DNA from 2 places in the Pseudomonas sp. BIGb0558 genome. Region 2 is predicted to be linked to the other one. Evidence: predicted binding sites of a transcription regulator. Region 2 holds the regulator's gene; the other holds the start of a gene.

Region 1 (14,771 bases), on a different contig from region 2:
CTCCTACAGTTGTCATGTGGAGTGAACAAGCTATCGCGTGACTAAGGGACGATTGTAGCCATGGGTCAGCCCTGTAGCACAAGCGCGCAAATGGGTTCGGAGATGGGGTTTTTCTGTGATAGGGTTCGCGCCCGCAAAAATTCAACCGGATGTTTTTACCTCGGAATATCCGGTGACAAACGGTGCAATGCAGCAGTACTGCGGCCTACACGCCTGTTCCACGTTTCATACACATTTTACCCACAGCGTTATCCACAGGTAGTGCGTTGCCATACCCCCCAAAACGCATTATCTTGTAGGTCGTCGCCAAAAAAACCCTACATGTAGGGTTTTCAGCGAAAAGACCAAACACAAATCAGACAAGAAACTCAAGTCCTTTCTTGCTCCTGTTTGGTTGAACTTAAGCCTTTTTCGCAAGACCAAACCGCGCACGCGGATGGCAGCCGTTTTCAGCCCCGATCAGGCGAAAACGGTACGGGTGTTGCAGTACGAAACTGTCACCCACCAGGAATACGGTAAAGAGCCCCCAGGCTTGTAACCGAAGACTTCGGCATGGAAGCGGCGCGAACAGCTCCCTTCCTCCTGTCCCGAAGTTGTTATGCCAGGCCCAGGCCTGTTGTAAGTGCTTCAGGACGGAACGGTGGGCACCGTGATGGTGCCCAAATAAATATAGAATGTGGAGACAACCCCCCATGCAAACCGACACAACTCGCGAGAACCCGCAAGGCTCCGTGCCGCAGGCCGCTGATTCGAACCTGGATCTGTCCGCCACCGCGCCCGGCCAATTGCGTGTGATCAAGCGTAACGGCACTGTCGTTCCTTACACCGATGACAAAATCACCGTCGCCATCACCAAAGCGTTTCTTGCAGTTGAAGGCGGCACCGCTGCTGCCTCGTCGCGCATCCACGACACTGTTGCGCGCCTGACCGAACAGGTCACCGCCACCTTCAAGCGTCGCATGCCATCGGGCGGCACCATCCACATCGAAGAAATCCAGGACCAGGTCGAACTGGCCCTGATGCGTGCCGGCGAGCAGAAAGTTGCCCGCGACTACGTGATCTACCGTGACTCGCGCGCCAAGGAACGTGCCGTACGCTCCCCGGCCGAAGAAGCCGCCGTACAAGCGCACCCGTCGATCCGCATCACCCTGGCCGACGGTACGTTTGCACCGCTGGACCTGGGCCGCCTGAACACCATCATCACCGAGGCCTGCGAAGGCCTGGAAGAAGTCGATGGTGACCTGATCCAGCGCGAAACCCTGAAGAACCTGTACGACGGCGTGGCCCTGACCGACGTCAACACCGCCCTGGTGATGACCGCCCGTACCCTGGTTGAACGTGAGCCGAACTACTCGTTCGTGACCGCGCGCCTGCTGATGGACACCCTGCGTGCCGAAGGCCTGGGCTTCCTGAACGTCGCCGACAGCGCCACTCACCACGAGATGGCCGACCTGTACGCCAAGGCCCTGCCGGCCTACATCGCCAAGGGTATCGAATTCGAATTGCTGAACCCGGTCCTGGCCACCTTCGACCTGGAAAAACTCGGCAAGGCGATCAACCACGAGCGCGACCAGCAGTTCACCTACCTGGGCCTGCAAACCCTGTACGACCGTTACTTCATCCACAAGGACGGTATCCGCTTCGAACTGCCGCAGGTGTTCTTCATGCGCGTGGCCATGGGCCTGGCGATCGAAGAGAAGCAGAAAGAAGACCGTGCCATCGAGTTCTACAACCTGTTGTCGTCCTTCGACTACATGTCGTCGACCCCGACCCTGTTCAACGCCGGTACCCTGCGTCCACAGCTGTCCAGCTGCTACCTGACCACCGTACCGGATGACCTGTCGGGCATCTACCACGCGATCCACGACAACGCCATGTTGTCCAAATTCGCCGGCGGCCTGGGTAACGACTGGACGCCGGTGCGTGCACTGGGTTCGTACATCAAGGGCACCAACGGCAAGTCCCAGGGCGTTGTACCGTTCCTGAAAGTAGTGAACGACACCGCCGTTGCAGTTAACCAGGGTGGCAAGCGCAAAGGCGCTGTGTGTGCCTACCTGGAAACCTGGCACATGGACATTGAAGAGTTCATCGAGCTGCGCAAGAACACCGGTGATGACCGTCGTCGTACCCACGACATGAACACCGCCAACTGGATCCCTGACCTGTTCATGAAGCGTGTCTTCGATGACGGCCCGTGGACCCTGTTCTCGCCATCCGAAGTACCGGACCTGCACGACCTGACCGGCAAGGCCTTCGAAGAGCGTTACGAGTACTACGAAGCCCTGTCCCAGTACCCGGGCAAGATCAAGCTGTTCAAGACCATCCAGGCCAAAGACCTGTGGCGCAAAATGCTCTCCATGCTGTTTGAAACCGGCCACCCATGGCTGACCTTCAAAGACCCGTGCAACCTGCGCAGCCCGCAGCAGCACGTGGGCGTGGTCCACAGCTCGAACCTGTGCACCGAGATCACCTTGAACACCAACAAGGACGAGATCGCCGTTTGCAACCTGGGCTCGATCAACCTGCCGAACCACATCGTCAACGGCAAGCTGGACACCGTAAAGCTTGCACGCACCGTGAACACCGCCGTTCGCATGCTCGATAACGTTATCGACATCAACTACTACTCGGTGCCACAAGCGCAGAACTCCAACTTCAAGCACCGTCCGGTTGGCCTGGGCATCATGGGCTTCCAGGACGCTTTGTACCTGCAGCACATTCCTTACGGTTCGGACGCTGCGGTCGAGTTCGCCGACAAGTCCATGGAAGCGGTCAGCTACTACGCGATCCAGGCTTCCTGCGACCTGGCCGACGAGCGCGGTGCCTACGAGACGTTCCAGGGTTCGCTGTGGTCCAAAGGCATCCTGCCGCTGGATTCGCAACAGATCCTGATCGAGCAACGTGGCCAGAAGTACATCGACGTTGACCTGAACGAATCCCTGGACTGGGCGCCGATACGTGCCCGTGTGCAGAAAGGCATTCGTAACTCCAACATCATGGCCATCGCACCGACCGCCACCATCGCCAACATCACCGGCGTGTCGCAGTCGATCGAACCGACCTACCAGAACCTGTATGTGAAATCGAACCTGTCGGGCGAATTCACCGTGATCAACCCGTACCTGGTTCGCGACCTGAAAGCCCGCGGCCTGTGGGACTCGGTCATGATCAACGACCTGAAGTACTACGACGGTTCGGTGCAGCAGATCGAGCGCATCCCGCAAGAACTCAAAGAGCTCTACGCGACTGCCTTCGAAGTGGACACCAAGTGGATCGTCGACGCCGCCAGCCGTCGCCAGAAGTGGATCGACCAGGCTCAGTCGCTGAACCTGTACATCGCCGGCGCATCGGGCAAGAAACTCGACGTGACCTACCGCATGGCTTGGTACCGTGGCCTGAAAACCACTTACTACCTCCGTGCCCTGGCCGCCACCAGCACCGAGAAATCGACTATCAACACCGGTAAGCTGAACGCTGTTTCCAGCGGCGGCAACCACGGTGATGATTCGGTTCTCGCCGCACCTGCCGGTCCAGCGCCAGTGCCTAAAGCCTGCGCGATCGACGAGCCGGATTGCGAAGCTTGCCAGTAAGCTGAGCCCACCCTGGGCTTAACCACCCAGGGTTGAAAAACCCCCGATAGGCCCATGGCGTATCGGGGGTTTTCTTTTGCCTAGAACAATACGGTCGCCGTACCCGACTGAGGTACACCGCCGCGCCTGCCCCACAACTCGATCTGGCCATTGATCACGGCCATCGAATGGCCGTTGTATTCCACCGTCCCCACCTTGCTGCTTCTCAAGTCGGCATCAGTCGCCGGCCTGTAGCGCCCCTTCAGGCCCAAGCGATCCAGGCCTTCCCGCGCAAACTCGCCATTGTTAAGGCTGTTCATTGCAGCCATGAAACTGCCTCCGGCCGTACCGTCGTTATTTTCAATCTGCGCCCGCTTTGCGCTTGCCGCATACATAAAGTTGGCATCGGTCATCATGGCCGGATCATCACCCTTGAAACGAGCCTGTGTAGCGGCCTGCTGCAATTCGTTCTGCGACACGAACAGCTTGAATCCATCGCGCATGGTGACGTCGAAACCATTGCCGTTCTCCTTCACCTCCTTGAACACGTCTGTAGGCTTCTGGCCGTACTGCATCATGGCGGCCTTTATCGCTGATACCGTGATGCAATTGCCGTCCGGCCCCTGACTGAATCCGCTCCAGATATTGCCCGGCTGGTTTTTCTCGGTACTGGGCTTTTTCCCGGGATTGCTGTTGTCGGGCTTGTAGTTGAAATGGTTAGCCCCTTCGGTGGTGGGTTTGTTGCTCATCGACTCGCCGGGAGGAAAATCATTCCTGTCCACCCTGCCGCCGCCGCCGCGACCGCCTGGCGATGGTGAAGGTGGCTGAGCAGGGGACGGCGGCGTGTCATCTGCGTCCGGGAACAACATCTTCAGCAGTTGCTTGAGAAACTCAAGCCACTGTCCGGAAGCCTCTTCAATCAGCTTATTGAGGATTTCCTTGAATTTCTCATCACCCATCTCCTTTCGCACTTCATTGAGCTTGTCTCGCAGGTCTTGAGCGGTCTGGCTCTTGGAAGTCTTCTCGGCGTCGTCCAGCTCCCTGAGCAGTTTTTTGACTGACTCTTCGTTAGATACATCATTATTTTTCAAATCGCCCGGCCGCTCCGACCGCGCCCCCAGACCTGAGTGACTCACCCCACCAATAGCACCGCCTGAAACCAACACTCGCGCCATGCCCTGCCCCCCCCCATTGACGTCGCCCTTCTTGGCTTCGTGGGTGGCAAAACAGGCGTAGGGCGTTCCACCAAAAACATGTGCTCCAGTGAAAGCCTGGCCAATCGACAGGCAAAAAAAAGCCCCTCGACGAGGGGCTCTTCCAGTATTGCGGGTTAAAGCGACAGCATCAGGTCATCTGGATGATGGTCTGCATGATGGTGCTTTGAGTGGAGATGGTCTTGGCGTTCGCCTGATAGTTGCTCTGGGCCTTGATCAGGTCCACCAGCTCGTTGGTCAGGTTGACGTTGGAGTTCTCCAGGGAGTTGGCCACGATCGAACCCAGGGTGCCGACTTGCGGGGTATCAAAACCCGGCTGGCCCGACGCGAAGGTTTCTTTCCAGGTGGTGCCGCCGGCTGGCTGCAGGCCCTGCTCGTTGTTGAAGCTGGCCAGGGAGATCTGGCCGATGGCCTTGCTCTGCTGGTTGCTGAAGGTGGCGAAGAGTACACCGCTGCCGTCGATTTTCAGCCCGGTGATTTGACCGGTGGCGTAGCCATCAGTGGTCGGCGGGTTGCGGTAGGTAGCCGAGTTGTACTGGGTAATGTTCGCCATGTTGACGGCAATGCCCGTCGGGTTGGCTGCCGCGCCATTGGCCTTCCATACGCCATCGGTCACGGTACCCGGCACCCAACCGGCAATGGTCAGGGTTGTGCCAGACACACCACCGGTAACAATGCTCGAGAGCTTGCCGGAGGAGTCAAAGGTCAGTGTCGACGCAACGGGTGGAGTGGAAGGCGTGCCGGTAGGCGAGGAGCCGTCCGGGTTGCGACCGTCGATCAGCGTGTAGGATTTCCAGGTATTGTCGTCGGTCTTGACCAGGTACTGCACCATCGGGTGCGCGTTACCCTGAGTGTCATACAACGTGGTGCTGTACTGGGTGGTGAACGTGGTGGTATCGGTCGGATCGAACGGCTTGGCGGTCTGATCGATCTTGGTTTCCGAAGAGTTCAGGTTACTGGTGGAGTCCACCTTGGTGGACGCCTTCGGCGGCAGGTACGACAGGTTGAGTTGCAGGTCGGTCAAGCCACCCTTCTGGATGTTGCCGTCTGCATCCGCCGCGTAGCCTTGCAGGCGCGAGGTACCGGTGTTGTTGGTGATGTAGCCGTCCTTGTCGGCACGGAAGGCACCGTTACGGGTGTATTCCAGCGAACCGTCGCTGCCCTTCTGCACGAAGAAGCCGCCGCCCTGGATCGCCATGTCCAGCGTGCCGCCGCTGTTGTTGACGTCACCCTGGGTGAATTGCTGGGACACTGCCGCCAGGTTCACACCGTTACCGATGCTGTTCTGGCCGGTGCCCAGCTTGGACGCCGCGTAGATATCCGAGAATTCCGCGCGGGACGACTTGAAGCCGGTGGTCGCGACGTTGGCGATGTTGTTGCCGGTCACGTCCAGCTGTTTGTTGGCCGCATAGAGACCGCTAAGGCCGATATTAAAAGACATTGTTCTCTCCTTTTGCCGTAGTTAGCCGGCTCTATGTACCGATAGTCTGAATTTGCGACAGCTTGATACTGCCCATGCCGCCTGCCAGGTTGAGCACCATTTCGGCGCCGTTTGTGCCCAGGGTCACGCTGGTCACCGTTGCTGGCAGCGAGGTGGCCAGGGCAACCGAGTCACCCGTGTCGCTCTTGGTGGTGGCATTGAAGGTGTAAGTACCGGCCGGTGCCGTTTCGCCCGCATCGTTCTTGCCGTCCCAGACGAAGCTGGAATTGCCGGCGCTCTGGGCGCCCATGTCGATGGTGCGAACCACGTTGCCGTCCTTGTCGGTGATCTTGACGGAGACGTTGCCCGTCGCCGCCGTCACCGCCACGGAGCCGGTCATGCTCTTGCTGGTATCAACCATGGCCTTGTCGGTTTGAGTGATCACCGAGCGACCCACCAGCGACGAAGCCTGCAGCGCCTGAGAGGAGCTGAAGTTGCCGGAAATCGCGTTCACCGTGTCATTCAGGTTGTTGATGCCTTCCAGGCTGCTGAACTGCGCCAGCTGTGCCACGAACGCGCCATTGTCCTGGGGCGACAGCGGGTCCTGGTTTTTCAGCTGGGTCACCAGCAATTGCAGGAACGCATCCTTGCCCATCGCCTGGTTGCCCGTCGCCGAGCTGACGGCGCTGTCAACACTGGTGTTATCTGTCGCCGTCTTGACCTTGGAATTGAAAAGGTCCTGGACCGCCGTGTTGGTCGAACTGGTATCAACAATGGCCATTATTTGGCGCCCCTTATCACTGACCCAGGGTCAGGACTTTCTGCATCATGGTTTTGGCGGTGTTCATCATTTCCGCGTTGGTCTGGAACGAGCGGCTGGCGGAAATCATGTCAGCCATTTCCTCGACCACATTGACGTTGGGGTAGTACACGTACCCTTTGGCGTCGGCGGCGGGGTGATTCGGCTCGTAACGGGCTTCGAGGTTGCTCTGGTCTTCGACTACACCGAGCACCTGCACGCCCTGGCCTGCGGCATCCTGGTTCTGGAACAGCGAATCGCCGCTGCCGCTCTGGCCGCCTTGGCCGCCCTGAAACATGGTGGCGAACACCGGGTGCCGGGCACGGTAGGTCTGGTCAATGCTCGAGGACACGGTCTCGGCGTTGGCGATGTTACTGGCGACGGTGTTGAGGCGCGTGGTCTGGGCGCTCATGCCACTACCGGCAATATTGAAAACACTGGCGAGGGACATGGCTTACTCTCCACGCAGGGCTGACATCAGCCCTTTGAATTTGCTGTTGAGCAGGGTGAAGCTGGCCTGGAAGTTCACCGAGTTCTCGGCGTAGGCCGATTGCTCCAGCTGGGCGTCCACGGTGTTCTGGTCGATCGACGGTTGCATCGGCGTGCGATACAGCAGTGACTCGTCACCATTGCCCAGGCCCTGCGCTTCGATATGACGGCTGTTGGTCATATTCAAGGCGAAGGTGCCGTTCTTGGTCTTGTCTTGCTGGGCGGCGAGCACAGCAGAGAAGTCCAGGTCCCGAGCCTTGTAGTTCGGGGTGTCGGCGTTGGCAATGTTGTTGGCCAGGACTTCGGCACGCTGGGCGCGGAAGCCCAGGGCTTGTTCGTGGATACCGAGCGCTTTATCGAAGCTGATGCTCATGGCGGAAACCTTTAGGGGCTGACCTGCTTTTCGTAACAGGGTTATAGCAATCGGCATGCCAATTCTCTCGAGGCCCGTATTACAAGGGTTTGCGAGGAAATTGCCGGCGGCAATGCCAGAAAAGCGGCAAAGGGTTTCCGCGAAACGCCAGTAAAGCGGCAATGACGGCTTGCCGCTTTGCGGCCATAAAAAAAGGGAGGCCTGTGCAGGCCTCCCTTTTTGCTCAAGCATTCATCACTTGGCCTGGTAGATGATCCCAGGGCTGCACTGCACCATCTGGTAATGATCCGGCAAACCGTTCAGCGCCTCGGACGCGCCAAGGAACAGATAACCGCCGCGCTTGAGGGTGCCGTGGATGCGCAACAGAATGTCTTTCTTCACCTCGGCCGAGAAGTAGATCAGCACGTTGCGGCAAAACACCATGTCGAACTTGCCCAGGCTGGCGTAACTGTCCAGCAGGTTGAACGAGCGAAACTCCACCCGGCTCTTGATCGGCGCCTTCACCGCCCAACGCCCCGCACCCTTGGGATCGAAGAAGCGCTGCAAGCGCTCCTGGGACAACCCGCGCCCCAGCGCCAGGCTGTCGTATTCGCCGGTCTTGCAGTTGGTGAGCATGGTGCCGGACAGGTCCGTGGCCACGATTTGCGCCCCGGCCTTCAACTGGCCCATGTTGGTCCGCTCGAACTCGTCGATGGACATCGAAATCGAATACGGCTCCTGCCCCGACGAACAGGCCGCCGACCAGATACGCAGGCGCTGGCCCGGAGCGGCCTTGATCGCCTCCGGCAGTACCTTGTTCTTGAGCACTTCAAACGGATAGGTGTCACGAAACCATAAGGTTTCGTTGGTGGTCATGGCATCGACCACCATCTCCTTGAGCCCGCTGCGTGGCTGGCCCTGGATCCGCTGCACAAGTTCCCCGAGGGACTTGATGCCTTGCTGCTCCATCAGTTTGTTGAGACGGCTGGATACCAGGTACTGCTTGTTTTCACCGAGCAATATGCCACAGGCTTTTTCCAGGAAGACCCGGAACTGTTCGAAATCCAAATTACCCGTAGACAATGATACCGCCTCTTAAATCGTGTGACCGCCAGGGAAAAAGCCCCTAGCCGTGATCTGCTGCCTTGATCCGGTCGACTACCCGGGATGCCAGGTCATCAGGACGGAATTTGGCCAGGAAGTCATCGGCACCGACCTTCTTGACCATCGCCTGATTGAATACACCGGACAACGAAGTATGCAGGATGATATGTAGTTTTTGCATGCGTGGGTCGTTGCGTATCTCGGCCGTGAGGGTGTAGCCGTCCATTTCCGGCATCTCGATGTCGGAGATCATCATCAGGAATTCTTCTTCCGGCTTCTTGCCCTCATCCACCAGCTTGCGCAGGTAATCCAGGGCCTGGCGACCGTCATTGAGCGCCACCACTTCAACGCCAACCGTTTGCAGGCAACGGGACACCTGCTTGCGCGCCACCGAGGAGTCGTCCACCGTCAGCACCCGCAGCGAGATCGCCTTGTGCGCGGTCTCGGCGTCTACTACGCCGACCGAAATCGCCTCCGAGGTCGGGGCCACTTCGGCGAGGATTTTCTCCACGTCGATGATTTCCACCAACTGGTTGTCGACCCGCGTCACGGCCGTGAGGTAGTGATCGCGGCCGGTGCCCTTGGGCGGCGGATGAATCTCTTCCCAGTTCATGTTGACGATGCGCTCTACCGAGCGCACCAGGAACCCCTGGGTCTTGGTGTTGTACTCGGTGATGATCACGAATGGACTTTCGCGGTCCTGCAAACCCGCCGAACCGGTGGCCATGGCCAGGTCAAGAATCGGGATGGTCGCGCCACGGATGTTGGCCACACCACACACCACGGGACTGGACTTGGGCATTATTGTCAGCTTGGGACACTGCAGCACTTCCCGAACCTTGAAGACGTTAATCCCGTAAAGCTGCTTGCCGTCCAGACGGAACAGCAGCAACTCCAGGCGATTCTGCCCCACCAGCTGTGTGCGCTGGTTTACTGAATCCATTACACCGGCCATGCCCAGACTCCTACGCTAAAACTTAGGGGTACGACGCGTACCCAACACTAAACGGCACGAGCTTTGCTTTTTTATTGGCCATGGACATCAAAACGACAGTTTCCCGACGCCTCCGATCCCCACAGTACCGCAGATTGCTCTGCGTCTCGATGGCGTTGCTTGCCTTGGCGGCGGGCCAACCGGCCCGTGCCGATAACGTCACCTTGCCTGATCTGCTTATCGGCGTCACTCAAGGCTTTCTTGAGTTCACTGTAGAAGATTATCTGGCCACCACACAGACGCCCGGGCGCTATGAAATCCAGGTCAACCAACTGGATCCGCGCCTGCGCATGCCCATGTGCGACAGGGAATTGACGGCCTCCCTGGAAAGCCCGGCCCAACCCATCGGGCGCGTGACCGTGAAGGTGCGCTGTGAAGGCGCCTCGCCCTGGACGGTGTATGTGCCGGCCCAGGTCAAACTGTTCCGCGACGTAGTCGTAGTTACCCGGCCACTGAAACGCACTGGAATCATTGGTTATGAGGACGTTGCGATGCGTGAACGGGACATCAGCCTGATCACCCAGAGCTACCTCACGTCCGTCGACCAGGCCATCGGGCAGAAACTTACCCGACCAATGGTCACCGATCAGGTGATTACCCTGGTCAATCTTGAACAGGCCGAAGTGGTGCGCAAAGGTGACCAGGTGGTGATTTCCGCCAGCAGCGGCGGCCTGAACGTAAAAATGCCGGGGGAAGCCTTGTCCAATGGCGGCATGAGTGAACAGATTCGCGTCAAGAACCTCAATTCCAACCGCGTGATCAAGGCCCGGGTGACTGCACCGGGGCAGGTTGAGGTGGCTTTATAGATCGCTGGCATAGGACGCCAGCTTTTCCTACACTGTGCCCACAGCAGCATCGTGCCTAGGTTTATTGTCAATCGAGCCTAAAGTTTGTCCGGGTATGGCCGAAAACATGGCAAGCGTCCAAATACCCAGAGGTTTTTTTAACATGGTCATCGATTTCAGTCGTTTGAATAACGCCCTGCCAACGCCCGGCTCTTCGCGCACCAGCGGTGCCAAAGACGGCGTTGAAGCCAAGTCCCAGCCTCTGCCTGCCAAGACAGAACAGGCCGGTGCCAGCCAAAGCGGGGAATCGGTACACCTGAGCAATGAGGCTCAACAGTTGCAGAAGGTCACTGACTCGCTGAGCGATCAGCCGGTTGTCAATAAAGCCCGCGTGGCCGAATTGAAGCAGGCGATTGCCGATGGCAGCTATAAGGTCGACAGCAACCGTGTAGCCAGCAAGCTGCTTAACTTCGAAGCCGAGCGCTAGGCAAAGGCCTGCGCCAGGCTTTTGGACGCTTAAACCCCAAGGCCAGCCATGCACGACGAAAACTTGCTACAACTGATCATTGAAGATTTGGCTCCCGCACAGCAGTTGCTGGAGTTACTTCGGGAAGAATCCCTGGCCCTGTTCGGCCGCGACATGCGCATGCTGGAAGAAATTCTGGCGCGCAAGCAATCGCTGATCGTCCTACTGGAACAACACGGCAAGAAACGCAGCCAGATTCTCGTCAGCCTGGGCCTGCCTGCCGACCACAAAGGCCTGGAGCAACTCGCCAGCCACTCCACGGTCGGCGACCAGTTGCTGGCCCAGAGCAAAGAACTCAACCAGTTGCTGACCCTGTGCCAGGAGACCAATACCGTCAACGGCCAGGCGATCCAGCTTCAACAAGCCACGACCGCCAATCAGTTGCGTATCCTCCACGGCGGCGAGCCTCCGGCCCTCTACAACGCTCAAGGCTCCACCTCACGCCTGGCCAAGCCAAGCACCCGCAGCCAAGCCTGAAACCAGTTTGAGCGCGCCCTATCCAAGGCGCGCCACATGCTGGCAAAATGACAGCACTTGCGTGTAGTCGTATTTTGTCTGGAGATGGAAGAACCGTGTTCAACACCCTTAACGCGGAAGATGCTCCGCAGCCACCCAAGGTACTCACCACGCCGCTGGAAATCGCGGGCACCTTGCGGATGCTGCAAGAGAGCCACGACCCGCTGATCATCACCTTCCACGAACGCAACCAGCGCTTTCAAAGCTACCTGGTCGAGGTCGACCGGGACAGCAAGTCGCTGGCCCTGGACGAAATGATCCCGCGTGACGGCGAACGCTACCTTGAGAATGGCGAAGCTTTCCGTATCGAAGGTTTTCACGATGGCGTGCGGGTGGCCTGGGAAAGCAACGGCACCCTGACCCTTGACGAAGCCGGCGGCCACCGCATTTACCGCGGCAGCATGCCCGACGAAGTGATCTACCATCAGCGCCGCAATGCATTCCGCGCCGCCCTGAAGCTGGCTCAACTGGTAGGCGTCGAGCTGGGTGGCGATAAACTCAAGGCGCCCATCAGCGGCAAGCTGCTGGATATTTCCGCCACCGGCTGCAAATTGCGCTTCGAAGGGGATATTTCCGAGCGCCTGCAACTGGGCCAGGTCTACGACCGCTTCATCGCGGCCCTGCCATTTGGCAGCATGACCACGTCGGTGGAACTGCGTTACCTGCACTTTGAAGAAAGGATCAACACCACGTTCGCCGGCGTGCGCTTTCACAACATGAGCGGCCTGGTGCAGCGTCAGGTCGAGCGGTTTGTTTACCAACTGCAGCGTGAAGCGCGCCGGTTTGACAAGGACGACGATCTTTAAGCAGTAAAGGTCGCGACAAAAAAACGGGCAGTTCCTCAAGGGAACTGCCCGTTTTTGCTTTCAGGGGCGCGCCCTGCTCAGGTCATGGGGGTGATCATCCGGATCGGGATGCTCCGGGGGTTCGGTGACCGGTGCCGGCTCATCCTCCACCGGCTCGGGACCTGCCTCGGGCCCAGGGTCTGGAACGGCGGTCTGCATCTGATCCTGAACCACCTGCTCGTCCACACGTGGGTCGAGGCACGCCACCAGCGGCGAACTGGACATGCTGTCGGGCATCGCCACGTGGTGCAGCGGTGCGTCATCCACCTGATGCAGGTTGGTGACCGCCTTGGGCCGAATGCGCCAGACCAGGATCAACGCACACAGGCTGAAAAACGCGTACAGCATATGGCTGCCAAACAGCTTCATCACCACACCGGCCAACAGCGGGCCGATACTGGCGCCAACACCGTAAGTGACCAGCAGCATGGCCGTGAGCGACACCCGGCGATCACCCTCGACGTGGTCGTTGGAAAACGCCACGGCCAACGGATACAGGCAGAACTGCACCAGGGAACACAGAAAGCCGGCAACAAACAGCACTTCCAGCGGCACCTGGCTCATGATCGCCAACGGCAACGCGGCCACCGCCAGGCACAGGGCGAAGCAGCGAATCAACAGCGCGCGGTCATAGCGGTCAGACAACCAGCCCAGTGGCCACTGCACCAGCAGCCCGGCGAAAATGCAGCTACCCATGAACAGACCGACCTGCTCGGTGGTCAGCCCCTGCTGGGACGCGTAGAGCGGCGCCAGACCATAGAACGAACCCACGATCAGCCCGGCGCCCAACACGGTACTGAGGGACTGCGGCACCCGCTTGATAAAGAAGCGCGGCTCCATCGGCGCCGGATGCAAGGGCGCCGGGTGAATGCGACGAGTCATCGCCACCGGCACCAGGCACAGCGCAAAACACAGCGCGACCAGCATCAGCAACTCAAGCCCCAACTGCGGGTGCATCACAAGGATCAACTGGCCCAGCACCAGGCCCAGGTACGAGGCGATCATATAACCGCTGAACACCACGCCCCGCTGCTTGGCGTCTGCCTGCTCGTTGAGCCAGCTCTCGATCACCATGTACTGGCACATCATGCCGAGGCCGACGATCATCCGCAGCACGATCCAGGCCGGCAGCCAATTGATCAGGCCATGCCCGAGCACGGCCGCGCCGACGATCCCGGCGCAGGTGGCATAGGCGCGGATATGCCCGACCCGGGCAATCAGGCGGTGACCGATCTTGCCCCCCAATACCAGGCCAAAATAGTTGGCAGCCATCAACGCACCGACCCACAGGCTGTCGACGTGGTCTGCCGCCAGGCGCAAGGCCAGGTAAGTACTGAGCAGGCCGGAGCCAATCAGCATCATCAGGGAAGCAAAATAAAGGGCTCGAAAAGATTTCCAGATCTGGCGCATCGGCGTTCCGAGCGGCTCCTTGCAGTGGGGGTTCAGGGCTGCCGGAATGATAGTCCCGCGTCGTCAGGTCCGGACAGCCAAAACATGCGCTTGCCGGGGATTATTTTGCTCATGCCAATTGGCTACGTGTCAGACGCTCCGCAATGACCTGCGAGGTACACGATGCAGACGAATACTTGCGCCGCCCCGCTCTTGCCTCCCGTGTGAACCTGAAACGCCGGCAAGGTTCGGTTGGTGTTTGAAAAGACGGGTGCGCGCTGGGGCTCGGCCACAAAAAAGCCCCGCCAGATAAATCTGATCGGGGCTTTCTGACGTTTCGGCCGCGAGGCAGCAACGGTTATTTGGTGTCCCAGGGCCGGTTCGAACGGCCAACCTTCCCCTTAGGAGGGGGATGCTCTATCCAATTGAGCTACTGGGACTAATGACAGCCAACCGGCCATGGGCGCGGCGACGGACGGCGTGCATGTTAACGGCGCAGGTGAATTTTGTCATGTCGTCCGTGGGCTTTTTGAGTGTAGGCCTAAGCCCGTGACACCAGGTCGCATCTCACTCAATGATTGCGGGCAGTTCGCGACCATCGTGCAAAATGCACTCCCCCAAAATGCCATCATTGCAAATTGCAACATCGATGCAACTTGGACAGTATTTAACTATTTGATTTTAAAGGATTTATTATCAAATAAAGACTGGCACGACGCCTGCAATCCTTTATCCTACAAATACAGTCCGGCCCAGCCACCTGCGGAGA
Region 2 (14,771 bases):
CGCTGCGTACCTGTCGGACGTTTCGCCATCACCCGCGAACGAGCGTGTGTGGCGAGGGAGCTTGCTCCCGCTGGGGTGCGAAGCGCCCCCAATGAAGCTATCGCGGTTATTCAGGCAAAACGCGTAAGCCGTTCTGGGGCTGCTGCGCAGCCCAACGGGAGCAAGCTCCCTCGCCACAGGTGATGCGCGTACGGCGGTAGCTCTTTGCTGTCCGTGGGACCGATCCGCCTCCCCAAGCAAAAGTTGGAAGGCTTCTTGCAGTAGCGCCTCCAGGACGCCTCCCGGCGTCAAAAGTTTGCTTCAAGGACACGAGGAATACCGGTGGATCGCTCTCAAATGCTCAGCACGGCCCGTGGCACCCTGACTGACCTCTCGCGAGGCAATCTGGGTGTGCCGTTGTTGTTGCTGGTGATGCTGGCAATGATGATGTTGCCGATGCCGCCGTTCCTGCTGGACGTGTTTTTCACCTTCAACATCGCCCTGTCCGTCGTGGTGCTGCTGGTGTGCGTATACGCCCTGCGACCGCTGGATTTCGCGGTGTTCCCGACGATTCTGCTGATTGCCACCCTGTTGCGGCTGGCGCTTAACGTGGCCTCCACCCGGGTGGTGATGCTCCACGGCCAGGACGGCCACGCCGCCGCGGGCAAGGTGATCCAGGCCTTCGGTGAGGTGGTGATCGGCGGTAACTACGTGGTCGGTATCGTAGTTTTCGCCATCTTGATGATCATCAACTTCGTGGTGGTGACCAAGGGCGCCGGGCGGATTTCCGAGGTGAGCGCGCGTTTCACCCTCGACGCGATGCCCGGCAAACAGATGGCCATCGACGCCGACCTCAACGCCGGCCTGATCGACCAGAACCAAGCCAAGACCCGCCGTCTTGAAGTCGCCCAGGAAGCCGAGTTCTACGGTTCCATGGACGGTGCCAGCAAATTCGTGCGCGGCGACGCCATCGCCGGCCTGCTGATTCTGTTTATCAACCTGATCGGCGGCATGGCAGTCGGTATTTTCCAGCACGGCATGACCTTCGGCGATGCGGGCAAGGTTTACGCCCTGCTGACCATCGGTGACGGTTTAGTGGCGCAATTGCCATCACTGTTGTTATCTACAGCTGCGGCGATCATGGTGACCCGTGCTTCGGGCTCCGAAGACATGGGCAAGCAGATCAGCCGGCAGATGTTTGCCTCGCCCAAGGCGCTGGCCGTGGCGGCGGGCATCATGGCGATCATGGGGATCGTGCCGGGCATGCCCCATGTGTCGTTCCTGAGCATGGCCGCCATGGCCGCCGGTGGTGCCTACCTGTTCTGGAAAAAGCAAAACAACATCAAAGTGATTGCCCAGCAGGAAGTGGCGCGCCAGCAGGAACTGCTGCCATCGCCGGCCCGGGCCCAGGAAACCAAGGAGTTGGGCTGGGACGACGTAACCCCGATCGACATGATCGGCCTGGAAGTCGGCTACCGCCTGATTCCCCTGGTGGATCGCAACCAGGGCGGTCAATTGCTGGCGCGGATCAAGGGCGTGCGCAAGAAGCTGTCCCAGGACCTGGGCTTCCTGATGCCCACCGTGCACATCCGCGACAACCTGGATTTGGCCCCGAGCGCCTATCGCCTGACCCTGATGGGGGTGATCCTGGCCGAAGCCGAGATCTACCCGGACCGCGAACTGGCGATCAACCCTGGCCAGGTATTCGGCAGCCTCAACGGGATTACCGCCAAAGATCCGGCTTTTGGCCTGGACGCGGTATGGATCGAAATCAGCCAGCGCAGCCAGGCGCAGTCGCTGGGCTACACCGTGGTAGACGCCAGCACCGTGGTTGCCACCCACCTCAACCAGATTCTGTACAAGCACTCTCACGAGTTGATCGGCCACGAAGAAGTCCAGCAACTCTTGCAATTGCTGGCCAAGGCCTCGCCAAAGCTGGCCGAAGAGCTGGTGCCTGGGGTGTTGTCCACCTCGCAACTGCTCAAGGTGCTGCAGGCGCTGCTGGCCGAGCAGGTGCCGGTGCGGGACATTCGCAGCATTGCCGAGGCTATCGCCAACAATGCCGCCAAGAGTCAAGATACTGCCGCGCTGGTGGCCGCGGTGCGCGTCGGATTGTCGCGTGCAATCGTCCAAAGCATTGTAGGGCTTGACTCCGAGCTGCCTGTGATCACCTTGGAACCAAGGTTGGAACAAATATTGCTCAATAGTATTCAGAAGGCAGGGCAGGGCGCTGATGAAGGCGTGTTGCTGGAGCCAAGCATGGCCGAGAAGCTGCAGCGTTCACTGATTGACGCCGCCCAACGCCAGGAAATGGAAGGTCATCCGGTGATCCTGCTGGTAGCAGGGCCGGTGCGGGCGATGTTGTCGCGGTTTGGACGCCTGGCTATTCCGAATTTGCATGTATTGGCTTACCAGGAAATTCCTGACAATAAGCAAGTGACTATCGTCGCGACAGTAGGGCCCAACGGCTGAGGTAGTGGGATATGCAAGTGAAGCGTTTTTTCGCCGCCGATATGCGTCAGGCCATGAAACTGGTACGTGATGAATTGGGCGCCGACGCTGCGATTATCGGTAACCGTCGTATTGCCGGCGGCGTCGAGCTGACGGCTGCCCTGGATTACAAGCCCTCGGCCCTGGCGCCGCGTGTGCCGAACATGGAACTGGAAGACGAGCTGCGCAAGACCGCTTCGCGCATTGTCTCGGCCCAGGCTGAACTGAGCATGCGTGGCGACAGCGATGCCACCACCAATCGCCAGCTGTTTGCCGGCCTGCCGCTGACGGCGTCCGAGCCTCTGGTAGAGCCGACCTTCGTTGAACCGCCGCGTCCTGCTGCGCCCGCCCCGGCGCCGACGGTGGACCAGCGTGTGTTCGACTCGATGCGTTTTGAGCTCAACGGCCTGCGTGAATTGCTGGAAGTGCAGTTGGGCTCCCTGGCCTGGAACCAGTTGCAGGGCAGCCAGCCGCAACAGGCCAACCTGTGGCGTCGCCTGCAACGCATCGGCCTGTCTGGCCCGTTGTCCCGCGACCTGCTGCAACTGACCACCCAGATTGAAGACCCCAAGCAGGCCTGGCGCATGCTCCTGGCTCACCTGGCGCGGATGATCGTGACCCCGGAAATCGAACCCCTGGAAGAAGGCGGCGTGATTGCCATGGTCGGTCCTGCCGGCATGGGCAAGACCACCACCCTGGCCAAGCTGGCGGCGCGTTATGTGCTCAAGTACGGCGCGCAGAATATCGCCCTGGTGAGCATGGACAGCTACCGCATCGGCGCCCAGGAGCAGCTCAAGACCCTGGGCCGTATCCTCAATGTGCCGGTGACCCATGTCGACCCGGGCCAGTCCCTGGCCAATGCCCTCGACCCGCTGCTGCGCAAGCGCGTGGTACTGATCGACACCGCCGGCCTGCAAGCCAGCGACCCGGCCCTGCGCATGCAGCTGGAAAGCCTCGCCGGGCGCGGGATCAAATCCAGAAACTATTTGGTACTTGCCACCACCAGCCAGAAGCAGGTATTGACCGCCGCGTACCACAGCTACAAGCGCTGCGGGCTGGCGGGCTGCATCCTGACTAAACTGGATGAAACGGCGAGCCTGGGTGAAGTATTGAGCCTGGCTATCAGTCATGAATTACCGGTCGCCTACCTGACCGACGGGCCGCGGATCCCGGATGATTTGCATCTGCCGCGCCGTCATCAGTTGGTCAGCCGGGCTGTCAGCGTGCAAATGCAGGAAGAACCCAGTGAGGAAGCGATGGCCGACATGTTCGCTGACCTCTACCACAGCCCGAACAAACGAGTCGGCTGAGGTCAACATGAACACAGTGCAAAGTATCTACATCGATGGTCTGCCAGCAGTTCCCGCGGCCAACTTATGTAGCCTGCGTCTAAGCAAGACAAGGTAAAGAAATAAAATGGGCAGCATGCATCCCGTACAGGTGATCGCGGTGACCGGCGGCAAAGGTGGCGTCGGGAAAACTAACGTGTCAGTGAATTTGTCCCTGGCCCTGGCAGAGCTTGGCCGTCGGGTCATGCTGCTGGATGCTGACCTGGGTCTGGCGAACGTCGACGTTCTGCTGGGACTGACGCCCAAACATACCCTGGCCGATGTGATCGAAGGCCGCTGTGAGCTGCGCGACGTGCTGTTGCAGGGCCCCGGCGGGATTCGTATCGTGCCGGCTGCCAGCGGCACCCAGAGCATGGTGCACCTGAGCCCGGCGCAACACGCCGGCCTGATTCAGGCGTTCAGCGACATCGGCGACAACCTCGACGTGCTGGTGATCGACACCGCCGCCGGGATCGGCGAGTCCGTGGTCAGCTTCGTGCGCGCAGCCCAGGAAGTGCTGCTGGTGGTGTGCGATGAACCCACCTCGATCACCGACGCCTACGCCCTGATCAAACTGCTCAACCGTGACTACGGCATGAACCGCTTCCGCGTACTGGCCAACATGGCTCAAAGCCCGCAAGAGGGGCGCAATCTGTTCGCCAAGTTGACCAAGGTCACGGATCGCTTCCTCGATGTCGCCTTACAATACGTCGGCGCAGTTCCCTACGACGAGTGCGTACGCAAGGCCGTGCAAAAGCAGCGTGCGGTCTATGAAGCGTTCCCGCGTTCGAAGTGCGCATTGGCGTTCAAGGCTATTGCCCAGAAGGTCGATACCTGGCCGTTGCCCGCCAATCCCCGGGGGCATCTGGAGTTTTTCGTCGAGCGTTTGGTGCATCAGACGAGCGCAGGACCGGTGCTATGACAGCCAGCGGCTACAACCTTTACAAGAAGTCGGCACGTGACAGTCAGGTCGAGTTGATCGAGCGCTACGCGCCTCTGGTCAAGCGCATTGCCTATCACTTGCTGGCACGCCTGCCAGCCAGCGTCCAGGTCGAGGACTTGATCCAGGCCGGGATGATCGGCTTGCTCGAAGTGTCGACCAAGTACGACGCGAGCAAGGGCGCAAGTTTCGAGACATACGCGGGTATCCGTATCCGTGGGGCCATGCTCGATGAAGTGCGTAAAGGTGATTGGGCGCCGCGTTCCGTGCACCGCAATACGCGGATGGTGAGTGACGCAATTCGCTCAATTGAAGCAAAAACCGGTCGCGACGCTAAAGATCACGAAGTTGCGGCCGAACTCCAATTGAGTCTCGACGATTACTACGGGATTTTGAACGATACCTTGGGCAGCCGCCTGTTCAGTTTCGACGACCTTTTACAGGACGGCGAACATGAAGGGTTGCACGAGGACGGCGCGAGTGCCCATCTCGAACCGTCGCGCGATCTGGAAGATGAACGCTTCCAGACTGCGCTGGCGGACGCGATTGCCAATTTGCCGGAGCGTGAGCGACTGGTGTTGGCGCTGTACTACGACGAAGAGCTGAACCTCAAGGAAATCGGTGAGGTCCTGGGAGTCAGCGAATCGCGGGTCAGCCAGTTACACAGCCAGTGCGCAGCCCGCTTGCGGGGGCGTTTGGGAGAGTGGCGAGCGCGCTGACAGGCAGTGTGGGGACACTGCGAACGATACCGTCCAGGCCTTGCGCCCGGACGGGCTTGGCCCGTGGTGCGCCCCCGGTAGTCCTTTTTGTGTAACGCCTGTTGATTGATATGGCGCGCCCAGGTGCTGGGCGCGTTTAAGACTGCTTGGAGGTCGAATTGGACAAGAACATGAAAATCCTCATCGTTGATGACTTCTCAACGATGCGGCGGATCATAAAAAACCTGTTGCGTGACCTTGGGTTCACTAACACGGTCGAGGCGGATGACGGCATTACGGCGATTCCGATCCTCAACAGCGGGAGCATCGACTTTCTGGTAACGGACTGGAACATGCCGGGCATGACCGGTATCGATCTGCTGCGCCACGTGCGCGCTGATGAAAAACTGCGCAGCCTGCCTGTGCTGATGGTGACCGCTGAAGCCAAGCGTGAACAGATCATCGAAGCCGCCCAGGCCGGGGTCAACGGCTACGTGGTCAAGCCATTCACTGCACTGGCCTTGAAAGAGAAGATCGAAAAAATCTTCGAACGCATCGGTCATTGATGCTGCCACGGGGGAGCTATGGAGCATAAAGAATCATCGCAGGCCGACTTCGAGTCGACCCTGAAAAAACATGCTCATCAACTCGTCGAAAGCCTTGAGAAAGGCCAGTTCGGTGACGCGGTGCAGTTAATCCATGAGCTCAACCAGACCCGTGACCGCGGCCTGTACCAGGAAGTGGGCAAGCTCACCCGTGAGTTGCACAGTGCGATCGTCAATTTCCAGATTGACCCGCACATGCCCCAGGCCGAAGAAATCTCGCAGATCACTGATGCCACCGAACGCCTGTCCTATGTGGTCAGGCTGACTGAGGCGGCGGCCAACCGCACCATGGACCTGGTGGAAAACGCCACGCCTCTGGTCAACGGCATGGCCAGTGAAGCCAAGGCCCTGAGCAACGATTGGGGCCGGTTCATGCGTCGGGAAGTGGGCGCTGAAGAGTTTCGTGAACTGGCGCGTCGGGTCGAGGGCTTTTTGTCCCGCAGCGAGCAGGAAAACCGCACGGTTTCCAGCAACCTCAATGACATTCTGCTGGCCCAGGATTACCAGGACCTCACCGGTCAGGTGATCAAGCGCGTGACCCAATTGGTCACCGAAGTGGAAAGCAACCTGCTCAAACTGGTGTTGATGGCGGGTCAGGTTGACCGGTTTGCCGGCATCGAACATGACCGCGAAGCGATCCTTTCTGAAAAAGATCCACAAAAACACCTCGCCAAGGGTGAAGGTCCGCAGATTCATGCCGATAAACGTGAAGACGTTGTATCCGGGCAAGACGACGTAGACGATTTGCTGTCCAGTTTAGGCTTCTAAGGAGCACACCCATGAGCTTCGGCGCCGATGAAGAAATCCTTCAGGATTTCCTTGTAGAGGCCGGCGAAATTTTAGAGCAACTGTCCGAACAACTGGTCGAGCTGGAAAGCCGACCGGATGATGCGAACCTGCTCAATGCAATTTTTCGCGGTTTTCACACTGTAAAAGGGGGCGCCGGCTTCCTCCAGCTCCACGAGCTGGTGGAGTGCTGTCACATCGCCGAGAACGTGTTCGACATCCTGCGCAAGGGTGAGCGGCACGTCGACTCGGAACTGATGGACGTGATTCTGGAAGCGCTGGATGCGGTCAACGGCATGTTCAGTGAAGTGCGCGAACGTGCACCCATCACTGCGGCCACGCCGGAACTGCTGGCCGCCCTGGCGCGCCTGGCGGAACCTGCGGCCAACGCGCCGGTGGTGGAAGCGGTGGCTGAACCGGTCGCCGAGCCTGCGGGCGACGTGACCGACAGCGAATTTGAACAACTGCTGGACTCGCTGAACGCCGTCAAGGCCGAAGCCGAAGCGCCCGCAGCCAGTGCGCCGGCCATGGTGCCGACCACTGAAGACATTACCGACGCCGAGTTCGAGTCGTTGCTCGACCAGTTGCACGGCAAGGGCCAGTTTGCCCCCGACGCGGTGGCCGCTGCGCCAGCGCCGACGCAAGCCGCGGCGCCTGCCAGCAATGAAATCACCGACGACGAATTTGAAGCGCTGCTGGACCAGTTGCACGGCAAAGGCTCGTTTGCCGCCGATGCGCTGCCGGAAGTTGCCGCGACTGCAACCGCTGCCGCACCGGTTGCCGCTGCCGTTGCCGCCGCGCCGGCCGCCGATGGACTGATCTCCGATCACGAATTCGAAGCCTTGCTGGATGAGCTGCACGGCAAGGGCAAGTTCACGGAAGTGGCCGGTGCTGCTGCACCGGCTGTCAGTGCCGCCGCTGCGGTGGCAACGCCGGCTCCGGTGGCCGCCAAGGCCGCTGCTGCGCCGGTGGCTGCCAAACCTGCCCCGGCTCCCGCGCCTGCGCGTGCCGCCGCTGCCCCGGCTCCCGACAAGCAACCGGCCAGTGAAGCCGAAACCACCGTGCGGGTTGATACCGCACGCCTGGACGACATCATGAACATGGTCGGCGAACTGGTGCTGGTGCGTAACCGCCTGGTGCGCCTGGGCCTGAACAGCGCCGACGAGGCCATGCAGAAGGCCGTGTCGAACCTCGACGTGGTCACTGCCGACCTACAGACCGCGGTGATGAAGACCCGGATGCAGCCGATCAAGAAAGTCTTCGGCCGCTTCCCGCGCCTGGTTCGCGACCTGGCACGCCAGCTCAAGAAAGAAATCAACCTGGAACTGGTGGGTGAAGAAACCGACCTCGACAAAAACCTTGTCGAGGCCCTGGCCGACCCGCTGGTCCACTTGGTGCGCAACGCCGTCGACCACGGCGTCGAAACGCCTGAAGAGCGCGAAGCCTCGGGCAAGAGTCGCCAGGGCAAAGTGATCCTGGCGGCCGAACAGGAAGGCGACCATATCCTGCTGTCGATCACCGATGACGGCAAAGGCATGGACCCGGCGGTACTGCGCAACATCGCGGTCAAGCGTGGCGTGATGGACAAGGACGCCGCCGACCGTCTCACCGACACCGAGTGCTACAACCTGATCTTCGCCCCGGGCTTCTCCACCAAGACCGAGATTTCCGACGTGTCGGGCCGTGGCGTGGGCATGGACGTGGTGAAGACCAAGATCAGCCAGCTCAACGGCTCGATCAACATCTACTCCACCAAGGGCCAGGGCTCGAAGATCGTCATCAAGGTGCCGTTGACCCTGGCGATCATGCCGACCCTGATGGTGATGCTGGGCAACCAGGCCTTTGCCTTCCCGCTGGTCAACGTCAACGAAATCTTCCACCTCGACCTGTCGCGCACCAACGTGGTGGACGGCCAGGAAGTGGTGATCGTGCGCGACAAGGCGTTGCCACTGTTCTACCTCAAGCGTTGGCTGGTGGCTTCGGCCAAGCATGAAGAGCAGCGCGAAGGCCATGTGGTGATTCTTTCCGTGGGCACCCAGCGTATCGGCTTTGTGGTCGATCAACTGGTGGGCCAGGAAGAAGTGGTCATCAAGCCTTTGGGCAAAATGCTGCAGGGAACCCCGGGCATGTCGGGTGCGACCATTACCGGTGACGGTCGGATCGCGCTGATTCTCGATGTTCCGAGCATGCTCAAGCGTTACGCCGCACGGCGTATTTGATTCGGCCCGGGCAGGGCGGTTGTCCCTCGCCCTGCCTAACGGAGTGTTTATGGTAGTCAAGGTCCTGGTGGTGGACGATTCAGGTTTCTTCCGCCGCCGCGTCTCGGAAATTCTTTCATCGGATTCCAATATCCAGGTGGTCGGCACGGCCACCAACGGCAAAGAGGCGATCGATCAGGCCCTGGCCCTCAAGCCGGACGTGATCACCATGGACTACGAGATGCCGATGATGGACGGCATCACGGCGGTGCGGCACATCATGCAGCGCTGCCCGACCCCGGTGTTGATGTTCTCCTCGCTCACTCACGAAGGCGCCCGGGTCACCCTGGATGCGCTGGACGCGGGCGCGGTGGACTTCCTGCCGAAGAATTTCGAAGACATCTCGCGCAACCCCGAGAAGGTCAAGCAGATGCTCTGCGAGAAGGTGCACAGCATCTCCCGCAGCAACCGTCGCAGCCTGTTCAGTGCGCCGGCGCCAGCGCCTGTTACGCCACCACCGTCAGCCCCGAGCACCTTTGGGCGCCCGGCACCTGCGCCGGTTGCGCGTCCGGCTGTGGCTCCTGTGCGTGCAACTGCGCCCACCGCGCATTCGCCGGCACCCAAGCGCAAAGCCTACAAGCTGGTGGCCATCGGTACGTCCACGGGCGGCCCGGTTGCCTTGCAGCGGGTGTTGACCCAACTGCCGGCCAACTTCCCGGCGCCGATCGTGTTGATTCAGCACATGCCGGCTGCGTTCACCAAGGCTTTCGCCGAGCGCCTGGACAAGCTGTGCCGCATCAGCGTCAAGGAGGCCGAGGATGGCGACATCCTGCGTCCGGGCCTGGCGCTGCTGGCCCCTGGCGGCAAGCAGATGATGGTCGACGGCCGTGGCGCGATCAAAATCCTGCCGGGTGACGAACGCCTGAACTACAAACCGTGTGTGGATATCACCTTCGGTTCGGCGGCCAAGTCCTACGGCGACAAAGTTCTGGCGGTGGTGTTGACCGGCATGGGCGCCGACGGCCGTGAAGGTGCACGCCTGCTCAAGCAGGGCGGCAGCGCGATCTGGGCCCAGGATGAAGCCAGCTGCGTGATCTATGGCATGCCCATGGCCATCGTCAAGGCCGACCTGGCCGACGCCGTCTACAGCCTGGACGACATCGGCAAGCATCTGGTGGAGGCCTGCCTCTAATGGATGTATTGAGCCTGATTGGCATCATCATGGCGTTTGTCGCGATTATCGGCGGCAACTACCTCGAAGGCGGCCACCTGGGTGCCCTGGCCAACGGCCCGGCGGCGTTGATCGTGATCGGCGGCACCGTGGGCGCGGCGTTGCTGCAGTCGCCCATGAGCTCGTTCAAGCGCGCGATGCAGATCCTCATCTGGATCATCTTCCCGCCACGGGTCGACCTGCCGGGTGGCATCGACCGCGTGGTCAACTGGAGCCTCACGGCGCGCAAGGAAGGCCTGCTGGGCCTGGAAGGCGTGGCCGATGCCGAGCCCGACAGCTACGCGCGCAAAGGCCTGCAATTGCTGGTGGACGGTGCCGAGCCGGAAGCGATCCGCAGCATCCTGGAAGTGGATTTCTACACCCAGGAAAGCCGCGACATCAACGCTGCCAAAGTCTTTGAAAGCATGGGCGGCTACGCGCCGACCATCGGCATCATCGGTGCGGTGATGGGCTTGATCCACGTGATGGGCAACCTGGCCGACCCGTCGCAGCTGGGCAGCGGGATTGCCGTGGCGTTCGTCGCCACCATCTACGGCGTGGCCAGTGCCAACCTGGTGTTGTTGCCGGTGGCCAGCAAGCTCAAGTCCATCGCCATGCGCCAGTCGCGTTATCGCGAGATGTTGCTCGAAGGCATCCTCTCGATTGCCGAGGGTGAAAACCCGCGCTCCATCGAATTGAAGCTCCAGGGCTTCATGGATTGATGATGGATATCGATACGGCTTCCCGCTGGCGAACGGGCTTTTTGTGGCGAGCGAGCTTGCTCGCGTCGGGTTGCGCAGCAGCCCCAACACGGGCTACTCGGCTTCGGCAGGAGAGCAGCGGTGAGCTTGTTGGGGCCGCTTCGCGCCCCAGCGCGAGCAAGCTCGCTCGCCACGGTGAGCCCTATACCCAAAAACTCGGGGAGGTTCTATGAGCCGTCGCCGCCGCGAGCCTGAAGAACACGTCAACCATGAACGCTGGCTGGTGTCCTACGCCGACTTCATTACGCTGCTGTTCGCGTTTTTTGTGGTGATGTACTCCATTTCCTCGATCAACGAAGGCAAGTACAAAGTCATTTCCCAGGCGCTGATCGGCGTGTTCAACGACGCCGACCGCGCGCTCAAGCCGATTCCCATCGGCGAAGAACGCCCCAAGACCGTGACCCCGGCCAAGCCGCTGGTCAACGACAGCGATGAAACCGCCGCCGGCATCGGTGGCACCAGCGACCCGCTGAAAAGCATCGCCGATGACATCAGCGCAGCCTTTGGTGATTTGATCGCTTCCAACCAGATGACCGTACGTGGCAACGAGTTGTGGGTGGAAATCGAGCTGAATTCCAGCCTGCTGTTCGCCAGCGCCGATGCGATGCCCAGCGACCAGGCATTCACCATCATCGACAAGGTGGCGGCGATCCTCAAACCGTTTGAAAACCCGGTCCACGTGGAAGGCTTCACCGATAACCTGCCCATCAGCACCGCGCAATACCCGACCAACTGGGAGCTGTCTTCGGCCCGCGCGGCGAGCATTGTGCGCATGCTCGCGATGCAGGGCGTGAACCCCGGGCGCCTGGCGTCGGTGGGCTACGGCGAGTTCCAGCCGGTGGCCAATAACGCTACCGCTGAAGGCCGTGCACGCAACCGTCGGGTGGTGCTGGTGGTGTCGCGCAACCTGGATGTGCGCCGCAGCCTGACCGGTACCGGCACGGCCAATGCAACACCGGATGCCGCCTTGAAGCGGGCTGGCACACAAACTGCACCAGCGCCCGTAAAGGCGCCGGTTCGCGGGAGTGCCGTCAATTCTCCGTCACCGGCTCTATAACCCCATGCAATTTCTCGGTCGAGCCTGTGCCTGCCGGGAGGAACAATCCGAATGAGAGTCTGGGCAGTTGCCAATCAAAAGGGTGGTGTCGGTAAAACCACCACGTCCATCGCCTTGGCCGGCTTGCTGGCCGAGGCCGGCAAGCGTGTGGTCGTGGTCGACCTGGACCCCCACGGCTCCATGACCAGCTATTTCGGCTACGACCCGGATGCGCTGGAACACAGTTGCTACGACCTGTTCCTGCACAAGGGCAGCGTGCCGGCCGATTTGCCGGGCCAACTGTTGCTGCCTACCAGCAATGAAAAAATCTCGTTGTTGCCCTCCAGCACCGCCCTGGCCACCCTTGAGCGCCAGTCGCCGGGGCAAAGCGGCCTGGGCCTGGTGATCGCCAAGACCCTGGCGCAGCTGTGGCAGGACTTCGACTACGCCATCATCGACAGCCCGCCGTTGCTGGGCGTGCTGATGGTCAACGCCCTGGCCGCCAGCCAACAGTTGGTGATCCCGGTGCAGACCGAGCACCTGGCCGTCAAGGGCCTGGAGCGCATGGTCAGCACCCTGGCAATGATCAACCGCTCGCGCAAACAGGCGCTGCCGTTCAGCATCGTGCCGACCCTGTTTGACCGCCGCACCCAGGCCTCCCTCGGCACCTTGCGCGTATTGCGCGATGCCTATCCGGACACCATCTGGCAGGGCTACATCCCGGTGGACACGCGCCTGCGGGATGCGAGTCGGGCCGGGCTTACGCCGTCGCAATTCGATGGCAAGAGCCGTGGTGTGCTGGCGTACCGGGCGTTGCTCAAGCACCTGTTGTCCCAACAACTTGTGGCGCAGGTGGCGTGATGACCCTAAACATCCCTGTAGGAGCCTGGCTTGCCAGCGATGCAGACGCCGCGGTTTTCCTGGCAAAACCGGCTCCCGATTCAAGTCCGGACACCCACAGGCCGATAACCTCTGAATACAGGGTTGATGGGGCTTGCGCGTGGGCATACAGATGAACCGTCCCGTTGATTTCAAGACCCGGCCGCAACTGGCGCTGGAGTCCTACCTGGACGCCTTGCTCCAGGACGCCACCGAGGAAATGCCGGAACCGATCCTGATCCTCGATGAGGTTATCGAGCCTGAGCCAGCGGTTCTGGACGAGTTTCAATTGGCGGTCCTGGAAGAACAGGCCCGTGATGCGTTGGTGGTTCCCGTAGCCGTCCCGGTTGCCGTACCCGTGCCCGTGCCTGTTGAGCCTGTGGCGGTGATTGCGCCCGTGGTGGTGGAGCCGGTGGTTGAGGTTCACCTGCCGCCGAGCATCACCCCGCCGCCGGTGCAGGGCGATGGTCGCCCGGCGTGGGCCGCCGAGCCGTTCGAATGTTTGCTGTTCGACGTCGCCGGGCTGACCCTGGCGGTGCCGCTGGTGTGCCTGGGGTCGATCTACTCCCTGGAAGGCCAGGAGTTGACGCCGTTGTTCGGCCAGCCGGAATGGTTCCTCGGGATCCTGCCGAGCCAGCAGGGCAACCTGAAGGTACTGGACACTGCGCGTTGGGTGATGCCCGATCGCTACCGGGATGATTTCCGCCAGGGCCTGCAATACGTTATTTCGGTCCAGGGCTACGAATGGGGGCTGGCGGTGCATCAAGTCAGCCGCTCGTTGCGCCTGGACCCCAACGAAATCAAATGGCGCAGCCACCGCGGGCAGCGACCATGGCTGGCGGGCACTGTGATCGAGCACATGTGCGCGCTGCTGGATGTCGCCGAACTGGCGGAGCTGATTGCCAGTGGCGCGGTGAAGGATATGCCGCTTAACAAACGCACTTGATAACAAGCGCAGCGCCCAGGCGCTGCCCAAGAACACACACCGTAACCAACGGTATTTGAAGGGGTCTGGAGTATGAACAAGTCAGTGTCCGCACAAGGTCTGGTGGATGATCCAATCCTGCAATGGGTCACCTTCAAGCTGGATAACGAGTCCTACGGCATCAACGTGATGCGCGTGCAGGAAGTCCTGCGCTACACCGAAATCGCTCCGGTTCCGGGTGCCCCAAGCTACGTGCTGGGCATCATCAACCTGCGCGGCAACGTGGTGACCGTGATCGACACCCGCCAGCGTTTTGGCCTGGTGCCGACCGAAGTCAACGACAACACCCGTATCGTGATCATCGAAGCCGACAAGCAAGTGGTCGGGATCATGGTCGACAGCGTGGCGGAAGTCGTTTACTTGCGCCAATCTGAAGTCGAGACCGCGCCGAACGTCGGTAACGAAGAATCGGCCAAGTTCATCCAGGGTGTCTGCAACAAGAACGGCGAACTGCTGATTCTGGTTGAGCTGGACAAGATGATGAGCGAAGAAGAGTGGCAGGACCTGGAGAATATCTGATTGTTCCTTGAGGTAGCGGTGATCGTCCTGGCCATCCTATGGGCCGGGACCCTGGGCTTCCTGCTGCGCTATGTGCGCCAGCAACGGGAATTGGCCTCTCGACAGGTCGAGCGCGACGCTGTGCGCGACCGGCGGATCCTGGAGCTGGCCAAGCGGGTCGACAACTTCCAGCAGAGCGCTGTGCGTGTGGGCGATGAAGTGCACGAGCTGCGTGCGGTGCTTGCGCCGTTGCCGGACAAACTGTCGGCACTGGAGCAGCGCGACCCGTCGAGCCTGTCGTTCGCCCAGGCGGCGAAGCTGGTGGGCATGGGCGCCACGGTAGATGAGCTGACCCAGTCCTGCGGGTTGACCCAGGCC

What was found. The regulator FliA, encoded in region 2, starts transcription of late flagellar genes. The targets are predictions, from matches to a motif close to CTAAAGTTTNNNNNNNNNNNGCCGNTAA.
Region 1: flgM (flagellar biosynthesis anti-sigma factor FlgM) is a predicted target of FliA. The motif match lies at 10,825-10,852, and genes of this name have one in related genera.

The regions. Positions count from the first base shown of each region.
Region 1 covers NZ_JANUEW010000013.1:91,715-106,485, reverse strand. Annotated here, with positions in the region: gene M2400_RS17545 (ribonucleoside-diphosphate reductase subunit alpha) at 693-3,590, shown strand; gene M2400_RS17540 (hypothetical protein) at 3,671-4,744, opposite strand; gene flgE (flagellar hook protein FlgE) at 4,914-6,224, opposite strand; gene flgD (flagellar hook assembly protein FlgD) at 6,256-6,984, opposite strand; gene flgC (flagellar basal body rod protein FlgC) at 7,001-7,453, opposite strand; gene flgB (flagellar basal body rod protein FlgB) at 7,457-7,864, opposite strand; gene cheR (protein-glutamate O-methyltransferase CheR) at 8,099-8,926, opposite strand; gene M2400_RS17510 (chemotaxis protein CheV) at 8,970-9,902, opposite strand; gene flgA (flagellar basal body P-ring formation chaperone FlgA) at 9,983-10,747, shown strand; gene flgM (flagellar biosynthesis anti-sigma factor FlgM) at 10,890-11,213, shown strand; gene M2400_RS17495 (flagella synthesis protein FlgN) at 11,262-11,729, shown strand; gene M2400_RS17490 (flagellar brake protein) at 11,825-12,574, shown strand; gene M2400_RS17485 (MFS transporter) at 12,635-14,023, opposite strand; tRNA gene M2400_RS17480 (tRNA-Arg) at 14,366-14,442, opposite strand.
Region 2 covers NZ_JANUEW010000011.1:84,742-99,512, forward strand. Annotated here, with positions in the region: gene flhA (flagellar biosynthesis protein FlhA) at 337-2,451, shown strand; gene flhF (flagellar biosynthesis protein FlhF) at 2,463-3,779, shown strand; gene fleN (flagellar synthesis regulator FleN) at 3,886-4,719, shown strand; gene fliA (RNA polymerase sigma factor FliA) at 4,716-5,456, shown strand; gene M2400_RS15615 (chemotaxis response regulator CheY) at 5,627-6,001, shown strand; gene M2400_RS15620 (protein phosphatase CheZ) at 6,020-6,808, shown strand; gene M2400_RS15625 (chemotaxis protein CheA) at 6,820-9,045, shown strand; gene M2400_RS15630 (chemotaxis response regulator protein-glutamate methylesterase) at 9,095-10,216, shown strand; gene M2400_RS15635 (flagellar motor protein) at 10,216-10,956, shown strand; gene motD (flagellar motor protein MotD) at 11,165-12,052, shown strand; gene M2400_RS15645 (ParA family protein) at 12,104-12,892, shown strand; gene M2400_RS15650 (CheW domain-containing protein) at 13,044-13,856, shown strand; gene M2400_RS15655 (chemotaxis protein CheW) at 13,929-14,414, shown strand; gene M2400_RS15660 (DUF2802 domain-containing protein) at 14,415-14,771, shown strand, end outside.